2 regions of the Bacillus sp. D386 genome follow, and region 2 is predicted to be linked to the other one. Evidence: riboswitches for the same ligand, from Rfam matches in the RefSeq annotation. Region 2 holds a riboswitch; the other holds the start of a gene.
What was found. A riboswitch is a leader RNA that binds a small molecule or an ion and turns the genes downstream of it on or off. The one in region 2 is predicted to bind S-adenosylmethionine.

Region 1 (16,932 bases), on a different contig from region 2:
GGATATGATCAGCATTATATTTATTTTAACGATCCCTTAACAGGAATTAAAAATAAAAAAGCACCCTCCGCTGATTTTGAAAAAGCGTGGGTGCAAATGGGAAAACAGGCTATAACCTATAAAGATTAATGGATTGGGTCACTTATCATATCCTTTTCAGCTAATGCCTGGAAAGGATATTTTTCTTCGACATATACAGAGTACCATATCATAAATACCAATACAGTCCATAGTTTACGGCTATTATCCGCTTTACCTGTAACATGATTATTGAACAGATTCATAATGACTTGCTTATCCAGCAAATGATCTGTTTGGCTTTCTTTTATTATTGTAATCGCCCATTCATACATTTCATTTTTTAACCAATGACGGATAGGGACTGGAAAACCAAGTTTCTTACGATTTAATACATGGTCAGGAATGATTCCCTCTGCAGCTTTTCTAAGTATATATTTGGTCGTTCCATGAGCAGTTTTTAAATCAGTTGGAATTCCGGATGCCACCTCAAATACTTTTTTATCAAGGAATGGCACTCGAAGCTCAAGAGAATGTGCCATCGTCATCTTATCAGCTTTTACTAATATATCTCCGCGCAGCCATGTATGAATATCAATATACTGCATTCTGCTCACATCATCATATTCGGGTGTTTCTGCGTAGAACGGATGTGTTATCGTAGTATAATCCAGCTTTGATTTATATAATTTGAATAATTGCCCCTTCTCTTCCTCCATAAACATCTTGGCATTTCCAAGATAGCGTTCTTCAATCGGCGTACAGCCGCGCTCTATAAAACTTTTGCCTTTTACCCCTTCAGGCATCATGGCAGCAATTCTTTTTAGCGCTCTTTTCATAAGTACAGGAATTTTATTAAACATGGCTAAGGATTGAGGCTCACGGTAAATATTGTATCCTCCGAATAATTCATCCGCTCCTTCACCTGACAGAACAACCGTTACATGCTTTTGCGCTTCCCTTGCCACGAAATATAAAGGAACACAAGCGGGGTCTGCCAACGGGTCATCCATATGCCACATAATTTTCGGCAGTTCCCTCATATATTCCTGCGGCGATATAATATAGCTGATATTCTCTACCCCAAGCTTGTCAGCTGTTTCTTTAGCTACATCAATTTCACTGAAACCATTCTGTTCAAATCCAACTGAGAATGTTTTAATTCCAGGATGAAATTCTTTAGCTATGGATGCGATGATTGTAGAATCAATTCCACCTGAAAGAAATGAACCAACGGGTACATCACTGCGCATATGCATGCTGATACTGTCATACATCACATCTTGAATTTCTTTAATCCAATCTGGTTCACTGCGCAGAATAGGTTTAAATTCCGCTTTCCAATATTGGCGGATTTCCATAGGTTCTCCAATTTTCTTTGTAAAGCAATGTCCAGGCAATAATTTTTTCACATACTTTGTCATCGTTGCTGGTTCTGGAGTAAATTGAAAGGTAAGATAATGCTGCAGAGACACATGATCCAATTCTTGTTTTTCTATAGCGTGTATAATACTTTTCTTTTCAGAAGCAAAATAGGTCTTATCCCCATCTTCCTTATAAAAAAATGGTTTAATCCCAAATGGATCACGGGCACCAAAAATAGATTTCTCCTGTTTATCCCAAATCACGAACCCAAACATCCCACGAAGCATTTCAACTGCCTTTTCCCCATATTGAACAAATGCCGCCAGGATTACTTCAGTATCTGAATTTGTAGAAAACGCCATGCCTTCCTTTTCCAGCACTACTTTCAATTCCAAGTAGTTGTATATTTCTCCGTTAAAAACAATCCAATAGCGTTCATTTTCATACGTTAAGGGCTGATGTCCACATTCAATATCAATGATGCTTAGTCTTCTGAAACCAAGCTGGATATGTTCATCTATATAATACCCCTCGTCATCCGGCCCTCTATGCGTAATCAAGTCATTCATACTTTTAATTAGTTCTGAATCCTGATTCGCTTGTTGGTGATCATGCATACATCCTACAAATCCACACATTATTATTCACTCACTACCTTTACTTTCGACTGTTTTTCATTTAAAAATATCAAAGAATTAGATTTTAGATATGAGCTAGGGTCCCGACAAAATACGATCCATTATACCCGATTTCATAGTTTCCTAATATTATCATATTTAGACAAAAAAAGAAAGAGGGTTTATCCCTCTTTCTTGAAATGTTTATGCTGTTTATCTTAGATGTTAGCTTCCGTACGCAGTACTTCTACTTTATCAGTTTTCTCCCAAGGAAGATCTAAATCATTACGTCCAAAATGTCCGTAAGCTGCTGTTTGTTTATAAATCGGACGTCTTAAATCAAGCATTTTTATGATTCCTGCAGGGCGCAGATCAAAGTTAGCACGTACTAATTCAATTAATTTTTCCTCTTCAATTTTACCTGTACCGAACGTATCAATGGATATAGATACTGGCTGAGCTACACCAATCGCGTAAGCCAGCTGAACTTCTGCTTTATCTGCAAGACCTGCTGCTACAATATTTTTAGCTACATATCTGGCTGCATAGGCAGCAGAACGGTCTACTTTTGTAGCATCTTTACCAGAGAATGCTCCACCACCGTGACGTGCGTATCCACCATACGTGTCAACAATGATTTTACGGCCAGTCAAGCCTGCATCCCCTTGTGGACCTCCAATAACAAAACGGCCCGTTGGGTTAATAAAATATTTAGTTTGTTCATCAATAAGGTGAGCAGGAACAACCGGTTTAATTACTTGTTCTTTTAAGTCTTTCTTAATTTGATCCAGTGTTGTTTCCGCGTCATGCTGAGTAGAGATTACGATGGTATCAATTCTTACCGGATTTTTATTTTCATCATATTCCACTGTGACTTGTGTTTTTCCATCAGGGCGCAAGTATGGAAGAACTTCTTGTTTACGAACCTCAGCCAGCTTTCTAGATAATTGGTGAGCAAGAGAAATAGGAAGAGGCATTAATTCTTCTGTTTCGTTGCAGGCAAAACCGAACATTAGACCCTGATCTCCCGCCCCAATTGCTTCAATCTCTTCATCTGACATCGTGCCTTCTCTTGATTCCAAAGCTTGGTCTACACCTTGGGCGATATCTGCAGATTGTTCATCAATAGAGGTTAAGACAGCGCATGTTTCTGCATCGAAACCATATTTTGCACGTGTATAACCAATCCCTTTGATTGTGTCACGTACAATTTTTGGAATATCCACATACGTAGAAGTAGTGATTTCTCCCGCTACTAAAACTAATCCAGTGGTAACAGATGTTTCGCAGGCTACCCTTGCATTTGGATCCTTTGCTAATATTTCATCCAAAATGGCATCAGAAACCTGATCGCAAATTTTATCCGGATGACCTTCTGTTACAGATTCTGATGTAAACAAATGTCTCTTATTAGACATGTATATTTCCTCCTTCAGTTTCCCTGTTTATGGCTACTCATTATCTTTAATTATCTCCTGATTATACGAAAAAAGACCCTTCCCCTTTATAAAGAAAAGAGGAAAGGTCTGAGTCTCAGAAATCTGCCTTTCACTCTCATCGTTCAAGGCATTATAACCTTGCATCAAGTTAGCACCTTTGCGTGATTTCCATTAAAAGGAATCAAACTGCAGGTTGCCCCGGCTTCATAGAGCTCGTCTCTCCACCGAGTCTTGATAAGAGTATCCATATCAAATGTATATAATATCTTATCCATCATTTTCTGTCAATAAATAAACAGGAATATATTGTTAAGATAAAACTTTAGCTTCATCCTTTTTCTAAAAGAAGTACAGTCAGAACTTAAAATTCGCATTTCAATTATGATATTGATATAATTAATTTACGAATATTCAAATAAATATACTTTATTATTTATCCATCAATATTGACTAATATTCCTATTCTTTCACCAATGAAAACAATAATAATTATTCTTATATACTATATTAAACCATATTTTTGAAAATTAACACAATTAGTATGGATAAATCGATTAAATGTGTTATACTATTTTCCATATAATATGCTTACCAAAATTCTGGAAAAGGATGATACCTTATGAACAGTGTAGGAGTTTCCAATGAATTGAAACAATTACTTACTCATGATAATATTCACATTCAGCTTTCAGTGCCACAATTAGTTGAAAAAGTATTAACCAGAAAAGAGGGCATCCTCACATCTACTGGAGCGATTAAAGCCGAAACAGGTAAATATACCGGCAGATCTCCAAAGGATAAATATATTGTAGAGGAAGCTGCCACTAAAGATAAAATAGCCTGGGGAAGCGTCAATCAAGCAATATCTGAAGACGCATTCTCTAAATTATATGATAAAGTTATCGATTACCTCGAAAAACGAGATGAATTATTTGTATTTAATGGGTTTGCTGGGGCTGCAACAGACTACCGCCTTCCTATACAAGTAATCAATGAATATGCCTGGCACAATTTATTTGTACATCAGCTGTTTATCCGCCCCACTAAAGAAGAGCTTGAAAATCATTCTCCTGAGTTTACTATTATCTCAGCACCAGGTTTTAAAGCAAACCCTCTCGTGGACGGTACACAATCTGAGACGTTTATCATCATTTCTTTTGAGAAAAAAGTCGTCTTAATTGGAGGCACCGAGTATGCAGGTGAAATGAAAAAATCCATTTTCTCAATCATGAATTACCTGTTGCCTGAGAAAAATGTGTTCTCTATGCATTGTTCAGCAAATGTAGGTTTCGAGGGAGATGTAGCTCTTTTCTTTGGCCTATCCGGCACTGGAAAGACTACTTTATCAGCCGATCCAAATCGCCGCCTTATAGGTGATGACGAACATGGCTGGTCTCCTGATGGTGTATTTAATATTGAAGGCGGCTGTTACGCAAAATGCATCAATCTCACACAGGAAAAAGAGCCTCAAATTTTTAATGCCATACGCTTTGGTTCTGTACTAGAGAATGTGGTTGTAGATGAAGATACGAGAATTGCTGACTATGATAATGGAATGTTAACTGAAAATACCCGGGCAGCTTACCCTATCGAAGCCATGCAGAACATCGTCACACCTAGTATAGCGGGCCATCCCAATACAATCATCTTTTTAACTGCTGATGCTTTTGGTGTTCTGCCTCCAATCAGCAAGTTAACCAAAGAACAGGCAATGTATCATTTTCTAAGCGGTTATACGAGTAAATTGGCAGGAACTGAACTCGGAATCACTTCACCACAGGCTACGTTTTCTACCTGCTTCGGTTCACCATTCTTACCATTGCATCCAACTAAATATGCTGAGATGCTTGGCAAAAATATTGAGGAACATCAAGTTCAGGTATATCTGGTTAATACCGGTTGGACTGGAGGAGAGTATGGGACAGGTAGCCGCATGAAGCTTTCTTATACACGATTGATGATTCAAGCTGCATTGGAAGGAGAACTAGCCAATATCGAAACGGTACAAGACAGAATATTTGGCTTAGCGATTCCTTTACACGTACCTGGAGTACCTGATGAAGTTTTACAGCCGCAGAAAACGTGGAAAGATCCAGAAGCCTATTATGAAAAGGCGAATGAGCTTGCACATAAATTCAGAGAAAATTTCAAGGAATTTAAAAATATCAGTTCTGAAATTGAATCTAAAGGTGGACCAATTACCTTTTAAAGAACTAGCGGTGTCTTAGGAAGCCAAAAAGAAATGGCTTTCCTGAGGCACTATTTTATTTGTCTAAATTTAAAAACAAACCCACCGCCCAATGTAATTCTGGATGAAGGTTTGTTTTCTTTAGTTTCTATTCAATTTAGTTACTGGAATTTAAAGAAATCAACTCATATGTAATGGTTGTGCAGTTATTTTCCCATTCCACTTTTTTTATCCGTGCCGTTCCTCTCGATTCTCCATCCAGAGTTTTTCGGATATCAATCGGAATTTCAATTGGATATAGGCGGTATCCTTCTTTTTTTAGGACGAATAGATTTTCCTCAACCCTTTTTTCATTAGCCTTTGTCACTATAAGAGTATTCAATTCCATTGGCATACCCAATTCTCTCACTCCCCTGCTTCATTTATTTATTTCAATGGTATCATTTGAAGCGGCTTCTTTCATCCATTTCGTTAAATCCGTGACGATTTGCCGATTTATTCTAGGAGGTAGATAATGTGTATAGTCCTTAAGGTACCACACATCGACGCTCTTGCCGAGATCCTGCAGTCTGTTTCTTAATAGATTGGCATGTTCAACCGAAACGTTCTTATCCTTCTCGCCATGAATAATTAGAACATTACATGGTATTTTTTCAATTTCATACAAGGGTGTACGGGCTTTATATTCATCCGGCACCTTGTTTGGCGTACCTCCAATGACCCTTTTCAGCATTCTTCTTAAATCAATTCTCTCTATGTAGGTCAGAACCATATCGGAAACTCCCCCCCACGTGACAAGTGAAGCAGCGTCCTGGCAGTATATAGCTGTCCACAAGGCCATAATCCCGCCTCGAGAAAATCCAAAAATATGGACCTTTTTTGGATTAACCTTGGGATGTTGCTTTAAAAGTTCAAAACCTGCAATAGCATCCCAACGATCTTCTCCTGCAAAATCTTCCTCTCCTTCTCCACCCTGGTTGCCACGATAAAAGGGGGCAAAAACAACAAACCCCTGACTTGCGAATTGAATGATACGCCCTGGACGGACCTTCCCAACATTTTTAATGCCTCCGCGTAAATATAAAAATCCGTCCATTATTTCATCATTTTTTTTTGGCTCAGCTAATAGCCCCTTAACCCTTAACCCATTCGATAAATACGTGACAATATATAGATTTATATCCGGATGTGGCGATGGATATCGACTTCTATCTACGATACTACCTAGCGATGATTTTACTTCATCCATAATCCGGGCTCCTTTACAAAGTTCTATAGGCATTCACACAAATATATACCACACATACAATACGATTAACTACACTTTGGCATACATACTGCCTACTAAGGAGGAAATTCCCTTGAAATATTATCTTAAAACCAGCTTCTTCTGTATGCTGTCCATTCTGCTCATCTTTAGTTTATCGGCCTGTAAAGAAAATAAGTCGACTGAAGAATTGACAAAAGTCAAAGTAGCAGAAGTCACACGCTCTATTTTTTATGCACCTGAATATGTCGCCCTGGCCAAAGGATTTTTTAAGGACGAAGGGCTTGATGTAGACCTGCAGACTGCATGGGGCGGTGATAAGACAATGACTGCTCTACTATCAGGCGGAGCTGATATCGTGCTTGTTGGCTCAGAAACTTCTATTTATGTTCATGGACAAAATTCAAGAGATCCTGTTATTAATTTTGCCCAATTAACTCAAACAGATGGAACTTTTCTTGTATCCAGAGAAAAAATAGAGGAATTTAACTGGAACATGCTAAAGGGCAGTACATTTCTCGGACAGAGGAAAGGCGGTATGCCACAAATGGTTGGAGAGTTTGTACTGAAAAAACACAGCATTGATCCTCAAAAGGATTTGAAATTAATTCAAAATATTGATTTTGCCAATGTCGCCAATGCCTTTGCATCAGGAACAGGTGATTATGTACAGCTATTCGAACCTCAGGCAAGTGTTTTTGAAAAAGAAGGAAAAGGACATATTGTCGCTTCCTTTGGAAAAGAATCCGGCCATGTTCCATACACCACCTTCATGGCAAAGGAAAGCTATATGAAGGAAAATGAAGATATCGTTAAACGTTTTACAAAAGCGATTTATAAAGCACAAAAATGGGTTGAAGAAACAGATTCCGCTGAAGTAGCAAAAGCTATTCTCCCATATTTTGAAGATACAGACGTAGAGATTATTGAAATGGCCATTGACCGTTACAAGTCACAGGAGTCCTTTGCCTTAAATCCAATTCTTGATGAGGAAGAATGGTTAAATCTGCAGGATATCATGAAAGAAGCAGGAGAAATCGATTCCTATATCGATCATAAAACACTCGTAAATACAGAAATCGCTGAAGAAGTTTCAAAATAGGAGCTAAGGAGGCAGGGATTATGCCTTTATTGTCGATAGAGAATGTATCTCATCTCTATTTATCTAAATCGCAAACATCAATTGCTTTAGAGAATATATCAATGAGTATTGAGGAGGGAGAATTCATCTCCTTCCTTGGCCCAAGCGGCTGCGGTAAAACAACCCTTCTATCCATTATATCTGGCCTTTTTAAGCCAACCGAAGGAAGTGTTAAGCTATACGGGAAGGATGTCCTCATCCATCGCCAGGATATTGGATATATGCTGCAGCAGGATTATTTATTTCCCTGGAAGACCATTAAAGAAAATATATTGATAGGATTAAAATTATTAAAGCAGCTCGACCAAAAGCACGAAGAACAAACCATATCACTATTAGAAGAAATCGGCCTGAAGGATGTATTGACTAAATTTCCAAGGGAGCTATCAGGAGGAATGCGCCAACGAGTTGCCCTAGTTAGAACTTTGGCCACTAACCCTACTCTGCTCCTCTTAGATGAACCTTTTTCTGCTTTAGATTTACAAACCAAACTAAAGCTTGAAGATATCGTATCAAGTACATTAAAATCGTTTAAAAAAACGGCTATTTTAGTTACTCACGATATAGGAGAAGCAGTAGCCATGAGTGATCGTGTCTTCCTCCTCTCTCCAAAACCAGGAAAAATTCACAAAGAATTTGATATTCCAAACGAGTTAAAAGGGCTATCCCCATTTAATGCAAGAAATCATCCAGCCTTTTCAGATGTGTTCCAGCTTATATGGAAGGAGATGGAGCAGCTTGACGGATAATAAACTTAAAATTAATACCCTTCACAAGAACTATATCCAACAATTAAAAACCAACCAGCATAAAGTATGGCTGTATCAGGGTGTTATCTTTGTTTTATTTTTTGCTCTTTGGGAAATAGCCAGCCATTTTTACTGGATAGATCCCCTCCTGTTCAGTTCACCTTCCAATGTCGTTGAAATGCTGATTGAAAAAATACAGGATGGCAGTTTGCTCAGCCATCTCGGACTTACCTTGTTCGAAACAGTCATCAGCTTTATTTTAGGCACTCTACTAGGGACACTGCTAGCTGTTGCCTTGTGGTGGTCTCCAATGCTTTCAAAGGTCCTGGATCCCTATTTAGTCATCTTCAATGCTATGCCTAAGGTAGCCCTTGGACCCATTATTATTGTGGCGATGGGCCCTGGATTAATATCCATTATCACCAATGGAATCATTATCTCAGTTATCGTTACGACTATAGTCGTCTACACGAGCTTCAAGGAAATCGATCCCAATTATATAAAGGTAATGGAAACGTTTAATGCTCGCCGCATGCACATCTTCAAGGAAGCTGTCTTGCCGTATTCCTTTCCAGTCATTATATCGACACTAAAGGTTAATGTTGGTTTAGCCTGGGTTGGTGTCATAGTTGGAGAATTTCTTGTTTCTTCACAAGGACTTGGCTATCTAATCATTTATGGATTCCAGGTATTTAATTTCACCCTTGTTTTAATGGCATTACTCGTTATAGCTGTATTTGCAACGATTATGTATAAAATGGTCGAGTTTGTTGAAGCTAAGTTAATCCGCGACCGCTTATCATAAAAATTTTAACCGGCTTATTTTATCCAGACATTTCAAAACAACCTGATCCTTCATAATGAAGCTATATTGGGTGCTCGTTTGAAAATCATGTGGCAGTTCTGACAGTAAAACGGGCCCTTCTGTTTCCAGATAATCTTCTTTCTTCGTAAGGGCAGTAAGCTCGGCATAAAATACTGCTTTAACAAAGGAACCCGCTGGGTCGAGTACTTTATACTCGCCAATTGGAATTAACTGCTTTGCTTCTCCCCCTGTTTCCTCATATACTTCACGTATGGCAGCCTGAACAGGGGTTTCATTGTTTTCCACCTTGCCTCCGGGAAATTCAAGCCCTCTTTTGGAATGGTTGGTAAGAACCCATTTCCCTTTATAGCGGCATATGACGAATACATGACGAGCTTCTTTTTCAAATTGACCTTGTTCATCATGAAAATAGACATTATTTCCATGGATATCCTTAAATATGTCCATCTATCTCTACACTTCTCTCTTAATTGTTTCTTTCAATTATAGCAAAACTGGCTCTTATATAATTTATAAGGAATAAATCAATTAGAAGCTTACTTTTACAACACACTTTCTTAAAAATATAACAAATATAGTCATGAAGGATGGAATCAATAATATTTTCAATATAAGTAGAGTACATTTATAAAGGTTGGGGTAAATAATTACTATATGAATCGTGATCTAAAAATTGAAAGGAGTTCTTAGCAGTGAATTTCATTGATGAACTATACCAATTGTATCGAGATAAACTAACTGGCGATGATGAAGATATTGATATTTTGGCTTTAGCCGTTTTAGAACAGCTTGATCGTAAGGATGTTATGCAATTAATTAATGAACTGGAAGATCGGGAGCTATATAATTTAATGGGGATATACATAATTGATAGCCTTAAAAAGCGATTTGCAAATGATGATGTACAGCCGCCTGTATCAAAATATTTGCACTAAGATAGGATTACATAGCGAAACCTTCTAAAAATAGGAGGTTTTTTTAGTTTTTTAAATAAATTCACAGAGACCCCGAAAAACGATATGGTAAGATATAGGTCATTTCTATGTAACAGCAATGATATAATAGAGGTCATAAAGACTGGGGGAAAGCATATGGGGATGACAGGAATATTTATAATAGGGGCAATTATTATAGTCCTAATAATAGGGGTTACTGCACTTGTCACAACAAAAGCATACGAATACAAGCACACTATTGATCCATTAGATCAAAATCCGCATTTGAGTGGTAAAGAAGAGGTTCGCACATCTGAACCACATGAATAAGCGCAAAAAAGAATCCCCAGATAAAAAGGGGATTCGACTTTGTTTATGCAAATACTTGTTTTAAATCTTCTTTGCTTTGTGTCAGCCAAAATCTCATCAACTTTTTTGCACCTTCAAGGTCATGAAGCTTGGCTTGACCGCATTGTTTTTCGTTAGCCGCAGGAATATCAGTTATCTCAACAGCTTCTTTCATGGTTTTATCAAGCACATCTATGATTTCTTCAACAGTTGGCTCACCGCTGACCACCAAATAAAATCCAGTTTGGCATCCCATGGGTGAAATATCAATGATATCAAAGTGAGAATAACCCTCAGAATATTTCCTGATATTAAACGCCAACAGATGCTCTAAAGTGTGAATCGCATCTGGCTTCATGGCCTGTTTATTTGGCTGGCAGAAACGAATATCAAATTTGTTAACAACTCCATCGCTTCCTACTTTATGAACACCACAATGACGAACATACGGGGCCTTAACAGCATTATGGTCCAAATCAAAACTTTCAACAGATGGCATTATAAAACCTCCTTTTAAACTTATTACTAATTTTACCTTTTCTCCATCAATATTTCATCTCTAAAGTTTGAAGTTTGCCCTTTCAGGCATTATGATATGGTTGTATCTAAACATTCTAATTAAGGAAGTTCATATTATGAAAAAAATATTACTAAAACTAGTCCGTTTTTATCAAGTGGCCATTTCACCTATGAAGCCGCCAAGTTGTAGATTTTATCCAACATGTTCTCAATATGGCCTTGAAGCAATTGAGCGTTTCGGACCAGTAAAGGGGACCTGGCTAACCATAAAACGAATCTCTAAATGCCATCCACTGCATGCCGGCGGGTTTGATCCTGTACCTGAAAAACAAGAAAAAAAAGACTCTTGATTTACAAGAAAAAGCCGTGTATCATACTAGATATGCAAATCGTAATCTTTTCGATTTATATTTTTGCTTAACAAATCGTAATGAATACGATTAACAGGAGGATACTACATTGAAAAAAATATCATTTATATTCGCACTCATACTTGGTGCATCTATTTTTCTTTCCGGATGCAACAGCGATAATAGCACGACTGATACTAAAAATGAAAACCAGCTTTCTATTTATACAACTGTTTATCCATTACAGTATATGGCTGAGCAAATAGGTGGTGAACATGTAAATGTATCTTCTATCTATCCGGCAGGTGTAGATGAACATACATTTGAACCAACACAAAAGGATATTATCAATATCGCAGAGTCTGATTTATTTTATTACGTTGGATACAATTTAGAAGGCTTTGTAAATAACGTGACCAAAACATTGGGAAACGAAAATGTGGAAATGATAGCTATTGGTGAAAAAGTAAATCTTGATACTCATGGACATGAAGAGCACGAACATGAAGATCATGAGCACGAAGACGACGGCCATAATCATGGTACAGTCGATCCGCACTTATGGATAGATCCACTATATGCAAAAGAAATGGCTGAACATATTAAAGACACACTGATTGAGAAAATGCCTGAACAAAAAAGTGCCTTCGAGGAAAATTACGAAACACTGGCTAAAAAGTTCGATGAGTTAAATACAGAATATACAAAGGTATTCAGCGAAGCACCTCATGATGAATTCCTTGTTTCTCATGCTGCGTTTGGATACTGGGAAGAACGTTATGATGTAGATCAAATAAGCGTCTCCGGTATATCTACATCCGAAGAGCCTACTCAAAAATCACTTGAGAAGTTAGTGGATACTGCCAAGGAACATCAACTTAAATATATTTTAGTTGAACAGAATATAAATAGTAAATTAACGGATATTATTAAAAAAGAGGCTAATTTGACTGCATTGCCTATTCATAATCTATCTATCCTGACTCAGGATGATATTGATTCAGAACGCGATTATTTTTCAATCGCGAAGGATAATTTAGACTCACTGCAAAAAGCTTTAAATGATTAATCACGTAAAAGCCCGAATTCTTTTGGATTCGGGCTTTTTTCTTCCTGTATTTACTTTACATATAAGAGGTGAAAAGAAGCATTCTAACAAAAGAAAGGAGAGATTTTTATGCCAAATGGTGTTAAATGCTCTGTGAATTCCTGCCACTTTTGGAAACAAGGGAATAAATGTGCAGCAGAAAAAATTCAAGTAAATATGTATTCAGAGGAACGTGCTTATAAAAGTGGCGATACTGGATGCAAAACCTTTCGCCCAGCTGACTTTTTATAAACGAAAGGCTGTCATAAATGGATATCAATCACATACTCCGAAATTTTAACGAGGATTTACAAAATTCCAATTCCTTAACATTTCCTATATGCGTGGACTCTTTTACGAATTATTGGAGTACCGAATTCGGATCCCTTGATGAATTACCGAAGGAAGTAGACCAGCTTATAGCTAAACGGGGATTGGAATTAGGTTTACTGGAAGAAGAAATAAATCAATAAAGAAAAGCGCCCTGTGACCCAGGCGCTTTTCCCTTAGTAACTTTTCTTTACTAATTCGACAACTTCTTTTTCTGCCACATTTGTTATTGCGGTTATAACTGATAATGGGAGTCCGCGACGCAACAAGATCTCAGCAATCAAGTATTGTTTTTTCGAACGAGCCATTTCTTCCCCGCCTTCTTATGTCTTTTTTTCCATTATACAGGATTTGATAGCCGAATTGAATAAGTCCAACACCCAATATTCAGAATTAACTAAAAAAATTAATTAACTCTCTTCTCACTATTTTGTTTGAAGCATTACGGGGTAACTCCTTACCCATCACTACTTTTTTAGGAATTTTATATCGCGCCAGCCTGGATTCACAAAATTCGATGATCTCTGTCTGTTGTAAATGGCTCGCTGGATGGGGGACTATTACGGCTGCTGGAACGGCTCCCCATTCATCATCGCTAAGACCAATGACTCCCGCTTCTTTTACGAAAGGATGCTCCATCAAAACGGATTCTATTTCAGCCGGATAAATGTTTTCTCCACCAGAAATAATTAAATCAGAGCGTCTATCAATGACAAACAAATACCCTTCCTCGTCGATATAACCGATATCACCTGTATAAAACCAGCCATCCTGGAAAGATTCCGGTGCCCTTCCATGAAGATACCCCGGAGTTACATTTGGGCCTTTTACTGCAATCTCTCCCGGTACACCAACTGCAGCAATCCTTCCATCCACAATAATTTTTATCTCACATGGCAATAATGGCTTACCGGCAGAGCCCAGTTTTCGCGTTGCATCTTCAGGAGCCAGCGTGACGATTTGAGAGCATGTTTCTGTCATACCATATGTTTGAAAGACAGGTGTGTTTTTATCCGTAGCCTTTTTCAACAACGCCATAGGTGCTGAGCCGCCCCCTAACAGCATACAGCGAAATTCCTCAGGGTATGTCCTTTCTCCTAAATCTTCAAGCATTCTTGTCAAAGTATTCGTCACAACCGAGCAAATCGTAATCTTCTCTTTCCAAATAGCTTCATTTGCTTGTACAGGGTCGAATCCTCTTTGCAAAACAGTCTCTATCCCATAAATGACTGATCTTAAAAGGATAGATAAACCACTTATATGGAATAGCGGCATAAAGCAAAGCCATTTATCATCATCGCGCAACCCTAAATTTAGAGCAGACCCAATCGCACTCCAATAATGGTTTCCCATCGTTTGCTGAACGGCCTTAGGCTTACCAGTCGTACCTGATGTGTACATAATAGTTGCCGTTTGATTAAACGATAAGTTCTTCTTTTCTTCAAATGACTTTGCCTTAGCCTTCTCTAATTGTTCCAGCCTTAGCACGGAAATATCCAGTAACATTTCGTTTTCTGATATGAGAAAATCAGCCTGAGCATCTTCTAATTGCCACTCTTTTTCCCGATCTGTTAAACGAGTATTCAATAGGACAATTTTGGCGCCAATCAGGAGAAGAGCATGTATCGTAAAGACCATCTCCGGCCGATTCTTCATGTTAATTCCAATTACATGACCTTCCGCAACACCCAACTCCGTCAATTTTTGAGCGTATAAATGGGCCATTTCATATAACTCTCTAAACGTCCACTTCTCTCCCTCAAATGAAAGAGCCGTACGCTCCGGAGTCACATACGCCCGTTGAATCAAAAACTGCGGAACAACCGTATCATGCATCAACATCTTTTCAACCTTCCCTCTGAACTCCTTCATGATCTCTCTGACCATCAAAGCGTTTTTAAGTACAAATACAAATTAACCTCTATCACTCTAACTGATACTTACATGTACATAAAAACAGCCTGACGGTAGGCGTCAAGCTGTTTTTCGTTCTCCATTAAGGGAATCGTGGGAATTGGTCAAAGTCTGGATTGCGCTTTTCTTTAAAAGCATCGCGGCCTTCTTTGGCTTCATCTGTTGTATAATAAAGCAATGTTGCATCGCCTGCCAACTGCTGAAGTCCAGCCAGTCCATCGGTATCCGCATTGAAAGCTGCTTTTAGGAAACGAAGGGCAGTTGGGCTCTTTTCAAGCATTTCCTCGCACCATTGCACCGTTTCTTTTTCAAGTTGCTCCAATGGAACTACTTTGTTTACCAAGCCCATATCAAGTGCTTCCTGCGCATCATATTGACGGCACAAGAACCAAATTTCTTTTGCTTTCTTATGGCCTACGATTCGAGCTAAATATCCTGCACCATAACCTGCATCAAAGCTTCCAACCTTAGGACCGGTTTGGCCAAAACGTGCATTTTCAGCAGCAATTGTTAAATCACATACAACATGCAGTACGTGACCTCCGCCAATAGCATAGCCTGCTACCATTGCCACAACAGGTTTTGGAATAACACGGATCAAGCGTTGAAGATCAAGAACATTCAGACGAGGAATTTCGTCTTCACCCACATATCCGCCATGACCGCGAACCTTTTGGTCACCGCCAGAACAGAATGCCATGTCACCTGCGCCTGTTAAAATAATAGCACCTATTTCTTTATCATCCCTGGCACGGGAAAAAGCATCAATCAATTCCATTACTGTTTTTGGACGAAATGCATTGCGTACCTCTGGACGGTTGATGGTAATTTTAGCAATACCGTTATATCTTTCATATAAAATATCTTCATATGTACGAATGGTTACCCAATCAAAAGCCATTTCTAATTCCTCCCTCTAATAAACTCACTTACTATTCTACCAAATATTTTGGGTTCTTCCACGTGTATTGCATGGCCAGTGTCATTTATTGTTTCAAATTGGCATCTATTAAGGCAATTCTGCATTTTTAGGGCCAATTGAACGAACTTTTTATCCAATGCTCCCGCGAGCAATAAAACGGGAAAATCCAACTCCTTTAATTCACTCCAAAATGAGGGCTGTGAGCCTGTACCCATTCCCATTAAACTATTTTGCAAGCCAATACTGGTATGGGATACTCTCTCCTGCCTAATTTCTGCTTTCTTGCCATTCGACAGTCTTTCTTGTGAAGCAAATAACGGAATCTTCTCCCAATCATCTACAAAACTATCTATCCCATATTCTCTGATACGTTCTGCCAATTGTGCATCACTATGTGCCCTCGACAGTCGTTCGCCTTCATGTTCCAGGCCTGGTGATGAGCTTTCTAAAATGAGAGTCCGAACAAATTCAGGATATAAAACAGCAAACCCCAATGCCAGTCTCCCTCCCATCGAATAACCAAGAATATGTGCACTTTGGATATTTAAAGCGATTAAAATGTCCTTAATATCTTTAGCAGCCTTTTGCATTTCATATCTATCAGGATCAATAGGCGCTTCTGTCAGACCATGCCCTAATAGATCCAGACTGATAAACTGAAAACAATGTTTGTAATCCTGAATAAATGTATTCCACGTATTCATGGAACCCGTAAATCCATGCAAAAGAAGTACAGGCTGTCCTACTCCTTGCAATTGCACGTGATACTTTACTCCATTAATGGATAACATGAGTTTATTCGCCATCATTCATCATTCTTATTTCCCGGGAAACATGCTGAACGACTTCCCTGTATCTTTTCACATCATAGGAACGACTTGTACAAACTTCAACAATACAGAAATCCGGATTGGCTA
Region 2 (16,932 bases):
TCATCCCGATAAGCCTGAACAAGCGCGTGCGCATGAGTTCCTACTACCGGAATGCCGAATTTCTTGCCAGCTCTGACATTACTGCTTGCCTGAAAACCGCCGATATAAGCGGCTCTTGTTCCCCAAATTGCCGCTTCCGTTTCCTGTGCTCTCCTTGTACCGAATTCAAACAGGGATTCACCACCAGTTACTACACTCAGACGTGATGCTTTTGTTGCAATAAGAGTTTGGTAATTAATAATATTCAATATTGCTGTTTCAACCAGCTGAGCTTCTGCAAGCGGAGCCTCAATTCGCATTAAAGGCTCATTTTCGAAAACGAGCTCGCCTTCTTTCATGCTTCTGATGGTGCCTGTAAAACGCAGTTCTTTTAAATATTCAAGGAATACTTCGTCATACTTAAGCTCTTCCCTTAAATATTGAATATCACTCTCTGTAAATTTTAAGTCTTTAATATATGTAATCACCCGTTCAAGTCCGGCAAATATGGCATAACCGTTCTTAAATGGGTTGCGCCTGAAATACACATCAAATACCGCTTTTTTATTATGAATCCCATCTTTAAAATAGGTTTCCATCATATTAATTTGGTATAGGTCTGTATGCAAAGCAAAGCTGTCGTCCGGATAATGTGTCATCAAACTTCCTCCTTCAATTACAAAACACTGGCTCCCAGCGTATTTTCAAAATGGGATAAGGCCCACTCATGACCTGCTTCATTAAAGCTCGCCACTCCATTTTTATGTATTACTATTTTAAACCCTTTATTATAGGCATCCACTGCTGTATGCAAAATACAGATATCTGTACAAACTCCTACTAAATGTAATTCCGTGATTCCGCGTTCACGCAATTTAATTTCCAAATCAGTACCAGCAAAGGCAGAGTATCGTGTTTTATCAATCCATAGCAGGTTCTCTTGTCCAATATTAGTATTATACACATTTTGAAGATTTCCAAATAATAAACGACCTTCGGTACCACGTATATTATGCGGTGGGAATAATTTACTTTCAGGGTGAAATGGATCATTCTCATCGTGTACATCAATAGCAAATACAACAAAATCTTTGTCCTCAATGAATCTTTTTGTTAAAGAAACAATGTACTCTTCAATTTCCTTTCCAGGTTTACCGCATGTTAATTTGCCAGCATCTGCTATAAAGTCATTTGTATAATCTATATTGATTAAAGCTTTCATCTCTCCACTCCCCTATCCATTTTCCATCAAATCCGCTTATCGTACGTATAGAATATCAAATTGTATTACAAAATGCCTACTTTGATTTTAAAGAAAGTCAACCACCAATAAAATAAACAGCGCTTTTTGATACGAACACAGTGGTTATTAAAATCGTATCAATCCTTTAAATCTTTAAAGTCGACCCTAAATCCATATCGCCATACAAGAATAGCTGTGATCAGCAAGACTCCCCCATATCCATATAAACCATACTCAACCTTGCTTATAAGAAAGTGAAAACCTGCAAATACGCCAAGAATGAAAAGCAGGAAAACGGTCTTAATCCCCTCATTCTCCTGTGTTGCAGAAGTTGGTTTAGAAAATGGCAATATAATTGTATATGTCCTGAACGACAGGACTGCCATTATAAATAACGTAAAGAGACCAATCAATAGATCCCAAAAGATAGCACTTCCATATATAAGAATAAATAGAAAGCTATATGCCAAATAGATGGGAAGAACATACTTGGCCATAACCGCATTCCATGTACCTATAAAGATAGACTTAGCACTCTGTAATGGAGAGGCCCTGTATATCCATGCTCCTTTATATGAATCGGTATATCGGAGTGCAATAGCAATAGTTGGAATCATAAGCGCACTGAAATAAATTGTATAATAACCGCTGCCATTTTGAATACCTTTCCATCCATTTTCCCCGAATTGATTGAGTAGTGTAATAAACGGAAAAATAATAACCATTCCAATAGATGGATATACCTTCAGTTTAAACGCCTGTTCGTTTTTCATGAGGTTTTTTGCGAAATGATAAAAGACTCGTTCTTCTTTATTTCGTAATAGGAACATTGAAAAATGACTGCGTTTCTTTTTCGATAAGGCTCCTGTATGATTAGTTAACTTTTGTAAATACTGCTCAAAGTTTTGAACATTTTTAATATAAATAATGACAGAAACAAGCGGTACAATTACAGCCAAGCTGATTAAGAGAATATATTGCCATGCAAAATTCCCATTTAGTTTTACCTCAAAGGGAGCGGCATACCAAATAGGCGCAAGAATATAGCTCCACCAAGTTGGTGTAAATTCTACTTGCCTATCTACAAGGTCAAATATCCTTACCGTTAGTTGATAGCCAACAATCATTAAAATAGACAAGGAGATTTGTACATAACTGATAAAATCCTTTAATTTCTCTCCATCAAAATACTTTAAAATAACCAAGTAGATTAAAGCAGTAAGCAAGACTATCCATATATCAATCAATATAATGACCAGCAAAAATAACAGACTAAAGCCAATTCCTTGAGTAACAATAGCAGCAATGAACGCAGGCGCAATAAAAATAAGGGTTATTGTGCCAAGGTAAATAATAATATGTATCAGCTTTGCCACCGAGACCGTTCTCCCATCAACCGGTCTAGACAATAAAATAGACTGATCCCGTATATCAAGCATCACATGGGAAAAATCAGATATTAAAGATGTAATGATAAAAAACATAAATACCGCAAACAACATACTCATTTGGAAAAAATAATTTTCACCCATAATAATAAAAGGAATCAGTATTAGACCCATAAGCGCATAAACCCATAAGGATTTTAAAAATTGATTTGAATCCTTACCTGTATTTCCAGACCCATCATTCATCAAAGTTGGAACTCTTCTGGCATCCATTGTAAGCTTAACCTGAAGAATTCTTCTCATAACCGGATAATCAATTCCCATCCACTGAAAGAGCTTTTGTCCTCTATCCAACACACGCAAACTCATAAATTTTTTCATCTATTAATCCTCTTTAACAACAGATACAATATCTTCGGCAATTGAACGATGCTGTGTAAAACCAGTTAATTGGTTAAAAATTTCTTCAAGAGTTCCTTCCTTGCCAACATCCTGTAATTCTGCAAAGCTTCCATCTGCAACAATCCTGCCTTCATGCAGTAAAATAATTCGATTGCTAATTTTCTCGACGACATCCATGATATGTGAGGAATAAAAAATAGTTTTTCCCTCGCTTGCCAGCAGTCCAAGCAATTCTTTAATGACCATAACGCTATTCGCGTCGAGACCGCTTAAAGGTTCATCTAAAAATAAAATATCCGGATTATGAAGAAGGCTTGAAATTAATAGAACCTTTTGCTTCATCCCTTTTGAATAACTATTTATTCGTGAATCATACATTTCTTCAATATTTAATAGCCTCATTAGTTTAAAAGCCTTTTGGTCAGCCTGCTCATAAGATAAGCCATAAAGCTCACCTATAAAAGTCAAATATTCACGTGCAGTCAATACATCATATAAATCTGCCAATTCAGGCACATAGCCAATTCTATTTTTATAGGTAATCCTATCCTCAGAAAGCTCTTTATCAAAGACCTTCACTGAGCCTGTATAGTCTGTAAGGAGTCCGAGCAATATTTTAACTGTGGTAGTTTTCCCCGCCCCATTGGGACCTATATAGCCAATAATTTGTCCCTTGTTTACATCAAGATTAATTCCTCGAAGTACTTCTTTCGATCCATAATGCATTTGAAGATTGCTAATAGAAATCACCAGTTCAGCCATTTTCATTCTCCCCAAAGACCCATTTTGGTATAGTATATCAAAACGGGTCGTTAATTTGCATAATTTTCTAATTTATCCTTTTTAGGTATTACTTCTGGAATCCTTCATGATGCACCTAAATGCCTGTAAAGTTCAAATTTCTAATAACCTAAACCGATAATGATTCAAAAGCTTGAATAAGATCATCAATCAAATCATTCGCATGCTCTATCCCAACAGAATAGCGCAGCAAACAATTACAGACTCCATTTTGTGTACGCACTTCCTCAGGGATATCCGCATGTGTTTGTGTAGCAGGGTACGTCATTAAACTTTCTACTCCACCCAGACTTTCAGCAAAAGATATGATGCGAAGGCTTTTTAAAAATGGATTGATCCATTCCTCTGATTTCAGCCGGAACGATATCATCCCCCCTTTACCAGGATAAAGGACATCTGTCACTTCTTCTCTTTCTCTTAAAAATCGGCTGATTATCTTAGCATTTTCCTCATGCTGCCTCATCCTTAGGCTCAATGTTTTCATTCCCCTCATCACAAGCCAGGAGTCAAATGGCGGCAGTACAGCGCCTGTTGCATTTTGATATTCTTCTAGGCGCGCACCAACCTCTTTACTCTTTGAGACAATTAATCCAGCCAATACATCATTATGTCCTGCTAAATATTTGGTGGCACTGTGGACAACGATATCTGCTCCCTGCTCAATCGGTCTTTGCAAAATGGGTGTATAAAACGTATTATCCACAAGGAGCAGTAGATTGTTAGATTGGGTCAGTTGAGCAATTTCTTTAATATCCATTTCCTGCATAAGCGGATTTGTCGGTGTTTCTATAAAAAAGGCCTTCGTATTTTCCGTAATGGATTCAGCGAAATCTTCATATGTATGGCAATAGTTAAACTTGATGCCATACGTCTTCCATATTTGCTCAAATAACCGATATGTCCCTCCATACAGATCGGCAGAGACGGCTATTTCATCACCTGGAGAAAATAAACATAGCAATGAGTGAATGGCAGCCATACCTGAACTAAAGGCAAATCCCTGTTTACCACCCTCTAGCTCGGCAATTGCTTCCTCTAATAATTTTCTGGTTGGGTTTCCTGTTCTTATGTAATCAAACCCTGTTGATTCCCCTATTCCGTTATGGCGATAGGCTGTGGAAAAATAAACTGGCGGATTAACAGTACCTGTTTGTGTTTCACTTCGATTGCCTATTTGAGCTAAGAGTGTTTCGATTTTAACTGTTGTCATATGTATGACCCCTCTCTCTTTATTAATCCCCGAAATACAGTTACTCTGATTTACCTTCATCCGGCTCTAATTTGCCATCAAAGTTACGAATTACTTACATCCACTCATTTTCCCAGTGAATAAAACTATGCTTAAAAACGAAAAAAGTCTTCAAGAAGAAGACTTTTCATTAGAGTGAGTCCCTTCTTATCGGCCAGGAATGATTGTTCCTGCAGGAATTAGCACCTTTCCATATTGGCGGTTGCTGAGACTTCACAGGGCCTGTCCCTCCATCTCTCTTGATAAGATTTTTCAGAATATTTATTTAACTATAAATTTACAGTCCTACTGCTAAAAAAGCAAGTTATTTCTGCCTTTATTGTCCAACTTTTTAACAAAGGTATATAATAAATCTATACATAAAAAGGAGTGATTCGGAACCATGAAAGCCAATGGCCAGGAAATTTTCCAGTACATAAAAGACCTTGTATCCATTCCAAGTCCGAGCGGCTATACAACGGAAGTAATTGATCATGTAGCACAGTTTTTACAATCTCAAGGAATACCTGCAGTAAAAACAAATAAAGGTGCCCTATTGGCAACAATCAAGGGACAGGATGATTCAAAGCACCGTTTTCTAACAGCCCATGTAGATACATTAGGTGCTATGGTGAAAGAAATCAAACCAAGCGGGCGTTTAAAATTATCGATGATCGGCGGATTTCGTTGGAATTCTGTTGAAGGCGAATATTGTAAAATCCATACAGCTGAAGGTAAAACGTTTACAGGGACGATTCTTTTAAATCAAACTTCTGTCCATGTTTATCAGAAAATGGGAGATATTAAACGCGAGGATGCAACGATTGAAGTTCGAATTGATGCTGTGACAAAAAGCAAGACGGATACAGAAGGTCTAGGTATTTCTGTAGGTGATTTTGTTTCCTTCGAGCCCCGTGTTGAACTGACAGACAATGGATTTATTAAATCCCGTCATTTAGATGATAAAGCGAGTGTCGGCATACTGATGTATATCATTAAACAGTTAAAAGAAGAAGGCATCACTCTCCCCTATACGACCCACTTCTTAATTTCAAATAATGAAGAAATAGGCTATGGCGGAAACTCCAACATTCCTGCTGAAACTGTTGAATACCTGGCTGTAGATATGGGAGCAATTGGAGAAGGACAATCTACGGATGAATACAGTGTTTCCATTTGTGCAAAAGATTCTAGCGGACCCTATCATTATGGCCTGCGTCAGCATTTAGTCGAATTGGCAAAGCAACACAAGATTGATTACCGTGTAGATATATATCCTTTTTACGGATCTGATGCTTCTGCTGCCATCCGTGCCGGCTATGATATCATACACGGATTAATTGGACCCGGCATTGATGCTTCACATGCTTTTGAAAGAACCCATATCAGCTCTATTGAACATACTGCCCAGTTAATCTGGAATTACTTACAATCAGAATTAGCCTAATTTCATACTAAACGTTAACCCATCACCATTTAAGTGATGGGTTTTTATTATAATAACCGTTTGATTTTTCCATAAGCAGCCTTGGCTTCAGCATATCCTTGATTGTACAGCTTTTTCAGCTTTTTAGGGTTACGCTCAACACGGCTGACATCTGATTTCACTAATGGACGAATAATGACGACAAGTCCCTTTTCTTCTTGTTCCTCCAAATAGCGGATCGTGTCATTGTAAACGATATGCCGTTTGCGAAGAGCCTTTAGCAGCCCTTGATAGTTCTTATATTTTCTTTTTCCAAGCCAATCAAGCGACGATGCTTTCATATAGCCTTTATTCCCAGTAAGCACAACGATATTTTTCGTATTCCCGTCTGCTTGAGATTTTTGTATCGGTATTGGATCGGCAACACCGCCATCCAGCAGCATTCTTCCATCATAAGAGATTTCCGGAGCAAAAAAAGGAATCGAACTGGATGCGCGCAGAATCGTTGTAATATCTTTTATTAGGTGCTCTTTTCTATAGTATACAGGTTCGCCTGTTACGCAATCTGTAACACCCACGACAAACTGTTCCTTTGCTTCACAAAAAGCCTTTATATCAAATGGGACCAGTTCATTTGGAATTTTATCAAAAATAAAGTCCATTCCAAATAATTCACGTTTCTTCAGAAAACGTTTATAGGATAGGTATTCCGGGTGTGAGACATAATCGATATTCGCCGCATAATTACGGTCTATTTGCCGTGCAATATAAGAAGAGCCATTACATGCACCAGCTGAAACACCAATTGTATATGGCACATATATATCCTGTTCCATCAAATACCTCAGAACTCCAGCTGTATATAGCCCTCTCATTCCGCCACCCTCTAGAACCAGGCCTGTATTATGCATAACAAGTAAACTCCTTCCCCAGAGAATCCTTATTATTTTGCCATGACCCTTCTTAAATAATTACACGTTTTAAAACTATTTCAGGGAATTTTTTACTATCCTATTGACAGTTTTAGTGTATTAACTGTATAGTACACATATCGAGTGTATGAACTACATAGTACACACACTAATAATTGGTTAAAAAGCCATAGGAGATGAATTAATGAACATCATCTTTAATAACCGGGATCCTGTATATTTACAAGTTGTCCGTTACTTCAAAGAACAAATAGCGACCGGTCGGCTTGCAAGCGGAGAGGAGATTCCTTCTCGACGTGAGCTTGCCAATCTTCTAAAAATAAACCCCAATACTGCTCAAAAAGCGTATAAGGAAATGGAGGAACAGGGATTGATTCACACAGAAAGAAATTTCCCAAGCCGGGTCACAACCGACAAGGTCATATTGTCAAGCGTTCGTCAGGAACTCATTGTTGAAGCCGTTGATACCTTTGTTCAGGCAATTAAACCGATTCAATTACCAGTAGATGAACTGTTGAGTATTGTCAAAGAAAAATATAATGCGGAACAAGAGTAAGGAGGGGATTTCATGTTAGAAGTAAAAAATGTAACGAAAAAATTTGGAAGAAAAAACGTATTGGATGATGTATCATTCACAGCCAACAAAGGGGAAATCACGTGTTTAATCGGTATAAACGGTGTAGGTAAAACAACGATTATGAAATCCATCATGGGCCTTACTCCTATTGATGGTGGAGAAATTCTTATAAACGGAACTAAAAGAACGAAGGATACGTATGAGAAAATCACATTTATTCCAGATACGTTCACGATGCTTTCGAACTTCACCATTATGCAGGCAATGGATTTTATGAATGATTTTTATGAGAGTTGGAACCAAGATCGCGCCGATGAATTATTGAGCTTTTTCAAATTGGATGAAAACATACGGATTTCAACATTATCTAAAGGAAATACCGCGAAAGTGAATTTGTTATTGGGATTGGCTCTGGATGTTGATTATGTTCTTATGGATGAACCATTCTCCGGTATCGATATTTTCAGCCGTGAACAAATAGCAGATGTCTTTACAAGCCACCTGATTGAAGACCGCGGTGTTATCATCACAACCCATGAAATCAACGATATTGAGCACCTCATTGATAAAGTTGTTTTGTTAAATGACGGAGTCGTTTATAAAGAATTTAATGCAGAAGAAGTTCGAAATAACGAAGGTAAGTCTGTCGTAGATGTAATGAGAGAGGTGTATAGAGGATGAATCGCTTTTTTAAGCTTGTGAATATGGAGTTAAATCGATTTACAAAAATTTTATTTGGATTGATTATTGCTGTTTTTATTATACAAGTTGCCGGGTTAATCATTGAAGCTAACATCTACATGAGTGACGCTAATAAATCATTAACGAATGGTGTCCCTATAGAAGTCTTTATTGAAGAATTTGGTTATTATGGCATGGACAATTATGTGAATTCTATTTGGTTTAATGGTCCGATTGCCTTATGTGCAGGTGCCATCTTCTTATATATCTTTCTAATTTGGTACCGTGACTGGTCAGGTAAAGGATCCTTTATCTATCGTTTATTAATGATTCCTACATCAAGAATGAATATTTATTTTTCGAAATTAACAGCTATAATGCTACTTGTACTCTCACTAGTATCTATCCAATTGATACTCCTTCTAATTGAATCAAAAATTTTGAAATGGTTTATATCAGCGGATTATTTACATGAGGTATCGATTGGCAGCTTAATCAAGGGATCTCAATTTATTACGGTTATTCTCCCATCTACCTTCACAGAATTCGTTTTATATTATGGTGCAGGATTTATTGCTTTGAGCATCCTATTCACGGCCATATTGCTTGAGCGCAGCTTTAAATGGAAAGGAATCATTCTTGCCATCCTATACTGTGTAGGTGTTATAGCTGTATTATCAGCACCTATTATATTAATCGAATTATTAGAAATAGGTAATTACATTTATACATCTGAGCAAATCATCATTGTAAGCGTTACAGCCAGTATTTTAGGCATTATCTCCATTTTATTAAGCCGCTATTTATTAAATAAGAAAATAACTGTGTAAGGAGAGGAAACATATGAAAAAATATCGAAATTCTATTCTGATCCTGCTTGTTGCTGTGCTATCCATATCAGTATTTTATATAAATCAGGCCTTTTCTTCCTCCACCCTCCCTGATTTTTACGTCAAACAAATAAATGGAGATGCTAAAATCTTAGACACCTTATCATTGGAAGCAGATTATCAAGTAGGTGGATTCACAGAAACGTTTAATGTAACGAAAGAGGGGGCCACTTATCGATCTGAATTACCTTTTTTTGAGCAGGTGGACTACGGGGAAAAATATTTAGAAACAGCGGAATTGAAAGATTTAGCAAATCAGTATTCTTCCTTTATGAGAGGAAAAATTTATAGTAACCAGTTGTACAATGACACAAATCAAGTCATTTTTGTCGACTCCAAGTATGATTTTTCTACCAGACATGGAATGCATAATTTCAGTTTAAAAATTGATCAGCTCAATAAGAAAACAGAGGATACAACCTCTTTTGAAGTAAACCTGCCCAATCAGGAATATTCATCTTTTATTGAAATCCTTGATGTCCAAATCTCCACGAATGAATTATTTGTCATGACACGCAGTAATTCGAAAGATGGGACAGAAATACTTCAGGAATATACGATTAACCTTAAAAAGGAAAAACTAATTGACGATAATTCGATTTTGACAACTGAACAATCAACGGATCAGCAAGATATTTATATAACCAGTTTAACAGATACTAACCCGACGCAAGCTCGTACTCATTTTACATTTCAGATAGATAAGACTATCCATACAGATGAAAACAGTCAAACTGTTAGCCGTGACTTATATGTGTACAACTATAAAACAAAGAAATTAGATAGGTTGACCCTTCCGAGTGATTTAACGAAACAGCTATTACAAGAAGATGGTTCTAGTTTTAATATAGCTTATGATCAAACTTCATTATATGTTTCCGCTATTAAAGATGAGAACGGAAAGAAAATAGTCGCTATGGTTACGTATGATTTTGAGAAACAAAAAATCACAAAGGATCATAAAATCCAAGTGAACTCAGAAATGTTTGATCACAATATAAATGTATATCACAACAAAATGATTCTCACTTATAGAGGGGAAAAAAACAAACCTTATATAAGCATCTTTAATTTCGAAGACGGAAAATCCATTTTCGAAGGAACGATTGAGACAAAAAGCAACGATCAAAAGATAGACTATATGGATCTATATTTATATCAGATTATTGGTCTATAATGTAAAAATTGTTTTGTTAACTTCAAAAAGGGAATACAATAACCAAATGATGATTTGGAGGAATTTCCCATGTACTATGTTTATTTTGAAACGGAGCCAAGGCTTTTGCATGAAGGTACTAAATACAACGTGGAGGTTCCGACCAGAGAGTTGCAGGATCAAATAGCCAATGAACTTGAGAAATATGGAGAGGTTTTCAATATACAAAAACTCGATGCTCCTGTGGATCAATTCCCGGTGCTGACAAAAGAAACCTATAAACGCAATATTTAAAAACGGAAAGGTGAATGGCTCGAGAGCCATTCACCTTTTCCACACCATGTGGAGATGCAATTTTATCAATCTGTTTTACGTGCGTGTTCAAATGGGAGAATGACATATTCACATGTACCGACTATATCATCTTCATCTATGTAGCCCAATCCATTACGGCTATCCCTGCTGTTCAACCGATTATCTCCCATCACAAAATAATGATCATTAGGAACTTTCAATGGATCAAAGTCACCTGTTTTATTCATTTTCAGTAAATCAACTTCTCCTTGTTCATCAGGCAGATATGGCTCATCTTTTTGCTTGCCGTTTATATAAAGCGAGTCATTCTTATATTCAACCTTTTCTCCAGGTAACCCTATAATCCGCTTTATATAGTATTTATCTTTTCCATCATCTCGAATGACTACTATATCCTGACGATCAACTGAACCACTATACGCCGCTAACTTATTGACCAAGACTTTTTCATTATTATAAAGTGTTGGTTCCATTGAGGCTCCTTCAACTATAAAAAAGGAAATGATAAATGTTTTTACAAGATAAGCTAAGACGATTGCAAATGCGATAGAGATAATCCAACTTCCTACTTCAGTTTTAAATAACTTCCTCAATCGCAGTCTCCTTCTTTCAAGCATGATTCCTCTAGTTGTTTCTACATATGATTCTTATATTTTATACCCATATAATATGCTAAGATACCTACAAACGATATTACATTTTCATTACGATTAATTTACATCTAGTAAGGGAATACAATAACATCCATTTTTCATTCACGTGAGGAGTGAAACTCCAGTATGTTGTACTTATCGAAAAATCATGATCCAAATAAAAATGAAATTCTCTTATCTAGATGGCTTCCCTCAAACCAAACTCCAGCAAGTCTGGTAAAAGAGACGTTTTCATTGCTTAATGAAAAATTAAATAAGTTTTCCCCTCTTTCCATGCCTAATCGGAAGCCACTAAGGGATTTAAAATATGCATTTCCCCGTCTCTTATTGACAACAAGCAGACAGCCTGAGCTAAAAAATCCAGCTGATTTCACAATCTTGAACGGTCACCCTTTTCCAGCATGGAAAAAGAAATTAGATGAAGAGTATCAGCATTTAAATCAAAAGATCCAGGAACAGATCAATGTAACCGACTATGGTGCTGTTGGTGATGGGATAACAGACAATACTAAAGCGTTTGAGGCTGCTCTTGGTAAAGGTAAGCGAATGGTTTATATTCCGGAAGGTGTTTTTATTGTTAAGGGACTAAAGCTCCCCTCCTACACATGTCTGATAGGAGAAGGTAAAGATAAAACGGTTCTTAAATTAGCCAATGAAACACCAAAGAAAGCTATTCTTATTACAAACTCTAGTCCAATCCGTGGTAATCATCATATTCTCGTACAGGGGATGACACTTGACTGGAATGTAGAAAGGCTTCCACAGAGCGATCGAACTAGTTCCGGTAATAACCGTTCGAGCTGTTTAACATATGCTCATGTTACTTATGGATGGGTGAAGGATGTTGTAGCCCGTAATGCAGGTTTACACTGTTTTGATGTTTCAGCTGCCTACTATACATATTTGGGCGATGGCACACGTTCGAGATGGCCGAGCCAATATATATGGTTAGATCATCTTTCTGGCTATGGATTTGGAGATGATGGAATAACAACACATCATAGCAGCCATATTCTGATTACAAACAGCCATATGTGTGATCCAAGCGGCAGAGCTCACATGAAGGGATTCTCCAATTCAAATGGGTTTGAGGTAGATGACGGATCTGACGATGTTTGGCTGATTAATAATTCTTCAACCAGGTGCTTTGGAGGGGTTGAAATAAAGGCGCATGGTACTGCATCAGCTGCTTCCAATGTTCATATTATCGGACATATATCTATCCATGATAATCGTTCCTATAACTTTCGGCACATAGGCCACCATCTCGAATCAGAGCCACAGTCTAAATCTGCCTTTAATATAACAGCGACGAATATCGTTGCAATTGCACCCATTTTCACAGATCTTTATGAAGGCTCGACTCCAAGGTGTCTAGTCGTATCAGCCTATCAAAATGTGGTTATTAACCATTTCACTCTGCTCGGAGATTCGAATTATGATTATCAAAGGAATCCAATGGTTTCCATTCAATATAAATCTCGTCATATCACACTGGCAAATATAACAATAGAAAATTTCCAAACTGCGGGTACGGATATAAAAATAGTTGGCGGCAGGCAGCATACCGATGACATTCGTTTAAGTACTATTTCCATAAAAAACTCAGCTCCAACTGCCATCGATATTGGTAAAGGTGTAGCAAAAGCAACTATATCAAATGTACAGGCTGAATCAAAGATTGGAGATATCGCAATTAAAAATGCCAACCATAAAGTCAAGCTGAATAATATTCATACGGTTGGATATAAGACACCCATTTTAAAAATGGATTAAAACTTAATTACCTATTCTATTTCTCCACCTCTTCGCATATACATTTATGGTCTTTCCTGTAAAATGTGAAGAGGTGACTATTTCGTGAGTCGGATTGCAGAAGTCCTCAAACAGTTCCTTTCATCAATCAAAGACCTAATAAACGATATACTGACTTTTATTTATTATAGCGGGCTGCTCTTCATCATCGGCTGGACACTATATCAATTGTTATGGGGTGATGTGAAACCGCTTCCTATTTCAACTGCTGTTCCTCCTACATGGTGGACGGAATATGTAATTAAACCACTGATTTCCTCCACCTTTCTGCTTACCATATTGAAGGGAATCTTCTTATTATCAGTCTGGATCATTTTATTTTTAATTATTCCTAGTACAACGAGGCAGCTCAAACGTTTCAAGCTATTTCAAATGGAATTTGAGGTGGAGGATAAAGAAACGGCTGCAGTTGCCTTTATAGAATTGCAAAGCTCAAAAGCAACCCTTCTGTCAGCCATGTATTCAGATGCAAGCATCGGAAAGTTGTTCACATTCCTTGATGAAGAAACGATGGAGGTGAATTATTTTTCCGCACTTGATTACTTTTTGGAGGACTTTAAAATCAGTTATAAACAACGATATAATATTGCCTTTGAATGCGAAACCAAGGATTTACATCAGCTTATCGGAGTCGAACGGGAATATGCCATACTTTCAAAAGAAACCGGCGATCCAGAAGTGTTAAACTGGGAGGTTCCCCTTGTGAAAATAAAGAAAAACAGACTTGTTTTCCATTTCAACTATCGCGGAACTGATAAGGTGACCATATTGTCCAGCTACTCTTCTCAATTTGATGTTATTGATAAACAAAATATCTTATTTTTACATTATGCCCTAATGTATCAAGCTGAAAATATTGAGTATGCACTTATGGTTGAAAAAGAAGAATGGCCCTTTGCCAAAACCCCTAATTAAAGGGGTTTTATTTGTTTACAAAAAAAATGCCCTTATTCATATAGTAATAAGGTCAAAGTTTAATACAGATGCTCATATAAAATGTCTATTATTTTGGAACTGTTGTGAATACTTCTTTAGCATATCCTGAACCACTTTGTTATTGGATGCCAGTTCTGTTGGATCTTTTGCACTTAGCTTCCCCACTTGCTTTTGGCTAAAGGGCTTAGCAAATTTCTCGCCTTTTTTATAACGCTCATATAAATTTTGGATATTGTCCATAATGGTTCCCCTCCCATTAAGTCCTCACTTATTTATATTCAGTTCTTTAGAAAAATCGCCATCTATTTGTCTAGTTAACTAGTATTTTTTTTTACGGGTTGATTTTCTGTCATAAACGTAATCCTATAAGTTTAATTTACTGTTTTAAATTCGTATAAATTGTGATAGGATAAAAAACTGTTTAGTGAACACGAAAAAATGTTATTTGGTGTTTTATTATGAGATATAGTACGATGATATTGGCTTTTACAGCAAACGGGTTATATTATGAATCAATACACTAACTTTACAAAGAAGAAATGGAGATTAAATAAATATGCAGCAGAGCAAATCTTCAATCCACTCATTCCGGCAAATATTCTTCCTATACATAGGTTTTATCATTTTATTTGCCTTTTTGTTATGGATACCCCAGTCCAATTCCATCGGGTTTTCTATAATGGATTCTCTATTTCTGTCCACAAGCGCCTTAAGCGTAACAGGACTTACTACAATAGACGTAGGAACAGAATTAACCAGGGTGGGACAATCCATCTTAATGGTGGAAATGCAGCTTGGCGGAATCGGGATTGTTGTATTAATCAGTTACCTGTTTGTCGTGATGGACAAGAAGATTACGGTATCAAGTATGCTTCTTTTATCCAAGGACCAAAACCAGTCAAAACTAAGTTCCATTACATCTCTTGGAATTTCGGTTTTAGTCATTGCCTTATTAGTAGAAACGATTTGTTTCTTTATATTATTAGGGGAGATACGACCCCGATATGATGATTTTTGGGATGCGGCATTCGTGTCTGCCTTTCATGCAGTAGCAAGCTTCACTAATTCCGGATTTGATTTATTCGGTGATAGCCTGATTTCATTTAAACATAATCATCTTTTCCTAATAACAACGGCTATAACAATCTTCTTAGGAAGTCTTGGCTATCCGACATTGGTAGAGTACTTCTTATCTTTTAGAAGGAAGAAAAGTTTGTTTACAAAGATTAATATAAGACTTCATTTTCTCCTACTATTTATCGGTATGGCTATATTTTTCTTTTTGGAAACAAATAATACGTTTAGCGGACTTTCCATTTGGGAAAAACTATCGAATTCATTGTTTTTTTCGGCGACAGCAAGAAATGGTGGGCTTTCAACGATTGATGTCTCACAAGTAACAATCACTACCTTTTTATGTTTGACCCTATTTATGTTTATAGGGGGAGCTTCCTCCAGTACAGGAGGCGGTATACGATTGACCACCTTTGCAGTACTATTATCAAAGGTATTATCTGTAGCGAAATCACAAAAAGAGGTTGTTATCTATAAAAAAACCATTGCTCAGGAAGCAGTTGATAAATCCTTTATGGTTTTCTTTACTTTTATGGCATTGTTTTTTGGTTCTACGATTTTATTAACCATGTTACAAACGCAGCCATTGGAGCCATTGATGTTTGAGGTGTTATCTGCCCTGACAAATACAGGCTTATCATTTGGAATTACATCTGAATTAACACCTGTTTCAAAATCCATTTTAATCATGCTGATGATTATCGGCCGAATAGGTGTATTCAGTTTCATTTATACTATTTTTAAAGTAGAAAAAGTTAAAACAAGATATTTAAAAGAAGACTTAGCAGTAGGCTAAAAAGGGGACATTTTTCATGAAATCATATCTAGTCATTGGAGCAGGAAGATTTGGTACTGGCATCGTAAAAGAATTATACAAACAACATTGTGAAGTAATCGTTACAGATCGCAGTGAAAAAAATCTCGAGTCCTTAGATGAATATTCGACTCATGCGATTGTCGGTGACTTTCGTGATCCGCTTGTACTCGATGAACTGAAAATCGATCAATTCAATGCGGTCTTTGTTGCAATTGGCTCTGATGCCTTTTCGGCCATTTTAATTACAAAAAAACTGAAAGAAAGAAAAGCAAAAAAAATCATCGCCAAGGCTAACAATCGAGAAATCGGGGAAATTTTAAAAAGCCTTGGTGCCGATCGTATTATCCTTCCAGAGGAAGAAGCTGGTCGGAAAGTGGCACGTCAGGAATTATTAACAGGTGTCATTGAATATATTGAAATCACGAAGGATATTTCTGCAATTGAAATGCAAGTACCTGAAACGATGCATGGAAAGTCATTGAACGAATTGAATTTTTCAAGAAAATTCGATATTACGGTGTCCTTAGTCCTTCGTAATGGACAGCCAATATTATCGCATTTTGCGGATCTCAAATTACAAGAAGGAGACGACTTTTTACTGATTGGTTCAAATACCAGT

Region 1: another riboswitch for S-adenosylmethionine. It lies ahead of metK (methionine adenosyltransferase); the one in region 2 lies ahead of FHY45_RS15740 (methionine biosynthesis PLP-dependent protein).

What each region holds. Positions count from the first base shown of each region.
Region 1 covers NZ_VEMV01000007.1:17,072-34,003, reverse strand. Annotated here, with positions in the region: gene FHY45_RS18920 (C39 family peptidase) at 1-129, shown strand, start outside; gene asnB (asparagine synthase (glutamine-hydrolyzing)) at 126-2,021, opposite strand; gene metK (methionine adenosyltransferase) at 2,219-3,418, opposite strand; SAM riboswitch class I at 3,552-3,680, opposite strand; gene pckA (phosphoenolpyruvate carboxykinase (ATP)) at 4,059-5,648, shown strand; gene FHY45_RS18900 (DUF2584 domain-containing protein) at 5,785-6,027, opposite strand; gene FHY45_RS18895 (alpha/beta hydrolase family protein) at 6,046-6,876, opposite strand; gene FHY45_RS18890 (ABC transporter substrate-binding protein) at 6,989-7,996, shown strand; gene FHY45_RS18885 (ABC transporter ATP-binding protein) at 8,017-8,784, shown strand; gene FHY45_RS18880 (ABC transporter permease) at 8,774-9,589, shown strand; gene ytkD (RNA deprotection pyrophosphohydrolase) at 9,584-10,057, opposite strand; gene FHY45_RS18870 (DUF6154 family protein) at 10,303-10,545, shown strand; gene ytzI (YtzI protein) at 10,702-10,875, shown strand; gene FHY45_RS18860 (S-ribosylhomocysteine lyase) at 10,919-11,392, opposite strand; gene yidD (membrane protein insertion efficiency factor YidD) at 11,529-11,762, shown strand; gene FHY45_RS18850 (metal ABC transporter solute-binding protein, Zn/Mn family) at 11,872-12,831, shown strand; gene FHY45_RS18845 (DUF1540 domain-containing protein) at 12,940-13,101, shown strand; gene FHY45_RS18840 (hypothetical protein) at 13,119-13,322, shown strand; gene FHY45_RS21040 (hypothetical protein) at 13,356-13,487, opposite strand; gene FHY45_RS18835 (o-succinylbenzoate--CoA ligase) at 13,573-15,015, opposite strand; gene menB (1,4-dihydroxy-2-naphthoyl-CoA synthase) at 15,176-15,994, opposite strand; gene menH (2-succinyl-6-hydroxy-2,4-cyclohexadiene-1-carboxylate synthase) at 15,997-16,821, opposite strand; gene menD (2-succinyl-5-enolpyruvyl-6-hydroxy-3-cyclohexene-1-carboxylic-acid synthase) at 16,811-16,932, opposite strand, start outside.
Region 2 covers NZ_VEMV01000005.1:160,328-177,259, forward strand. Annotated here, with positions in the region: gene FHY45_RS15720 (nicotinate phosphoribosyltransferase) at 1-638, opposite strand, end outside; gene FHY45_RS15725 (cysteine hydrolase family protein) at 656-1,201, opposite strand; gene FHY45_RS15730 (ABC-2 family transporter permease) at 1,360-2,991, opposite strand; gene FHY45_RS15735 (ABC transporter ATP-binding protein) at 2,995-3,780, opposite strand; gene FHY45_RS15740 (methionine biosynthesis PLP-dependent protein) at 3,923-5,023, opposite strand; SAM riboswitch class I at 5,207-5,311, opposite strand; gene FHY45_RS15745 (M42 family metallopeptidase) at 5,445-6,488, shown strand; gene FHY45_RS15750 (patatin-like phospholipase family protein) at 6,536-7,378, opposite strand; gene FHY45_RS15755 (GntR family transcriptional regulator) at 7,584-7,955, shown strand; gene FHY45_RS15760 (ABC transporter ATP-binding protein) at 7,968-8,657, shown strand; gene FHY45_RS15765 (hypothetical protein) at 8,654-9,487, shown strand; gene FHY45_RS15770 (hypothetical protein) at 9,501-10,724, shown strand; gene FHY45_RS15775 (hypothetical protein) at 10,794-10,997, shown strand; gene lepB (signal peptidase I) at 11,063-11,635, opposite strand; gene FHY45_RS15785 (glycosyl hydrolase family 28-related protein) at 11,798-13,447, shown strand; gene FHY45_RS15790 (hypothetical protein) at 13,532-14,401, shown strand; gene FHY45_RS15795 (hypothetical protein) at 14,474-14,662, opposite strand; gene FHY45_RS15800 (TrkH family potassium uptake protein) at 14,979-16,292, shown strand; gene FHY45_RS15805 (potassium channel family protein) at 16,309-16,932, shown strand, end outside.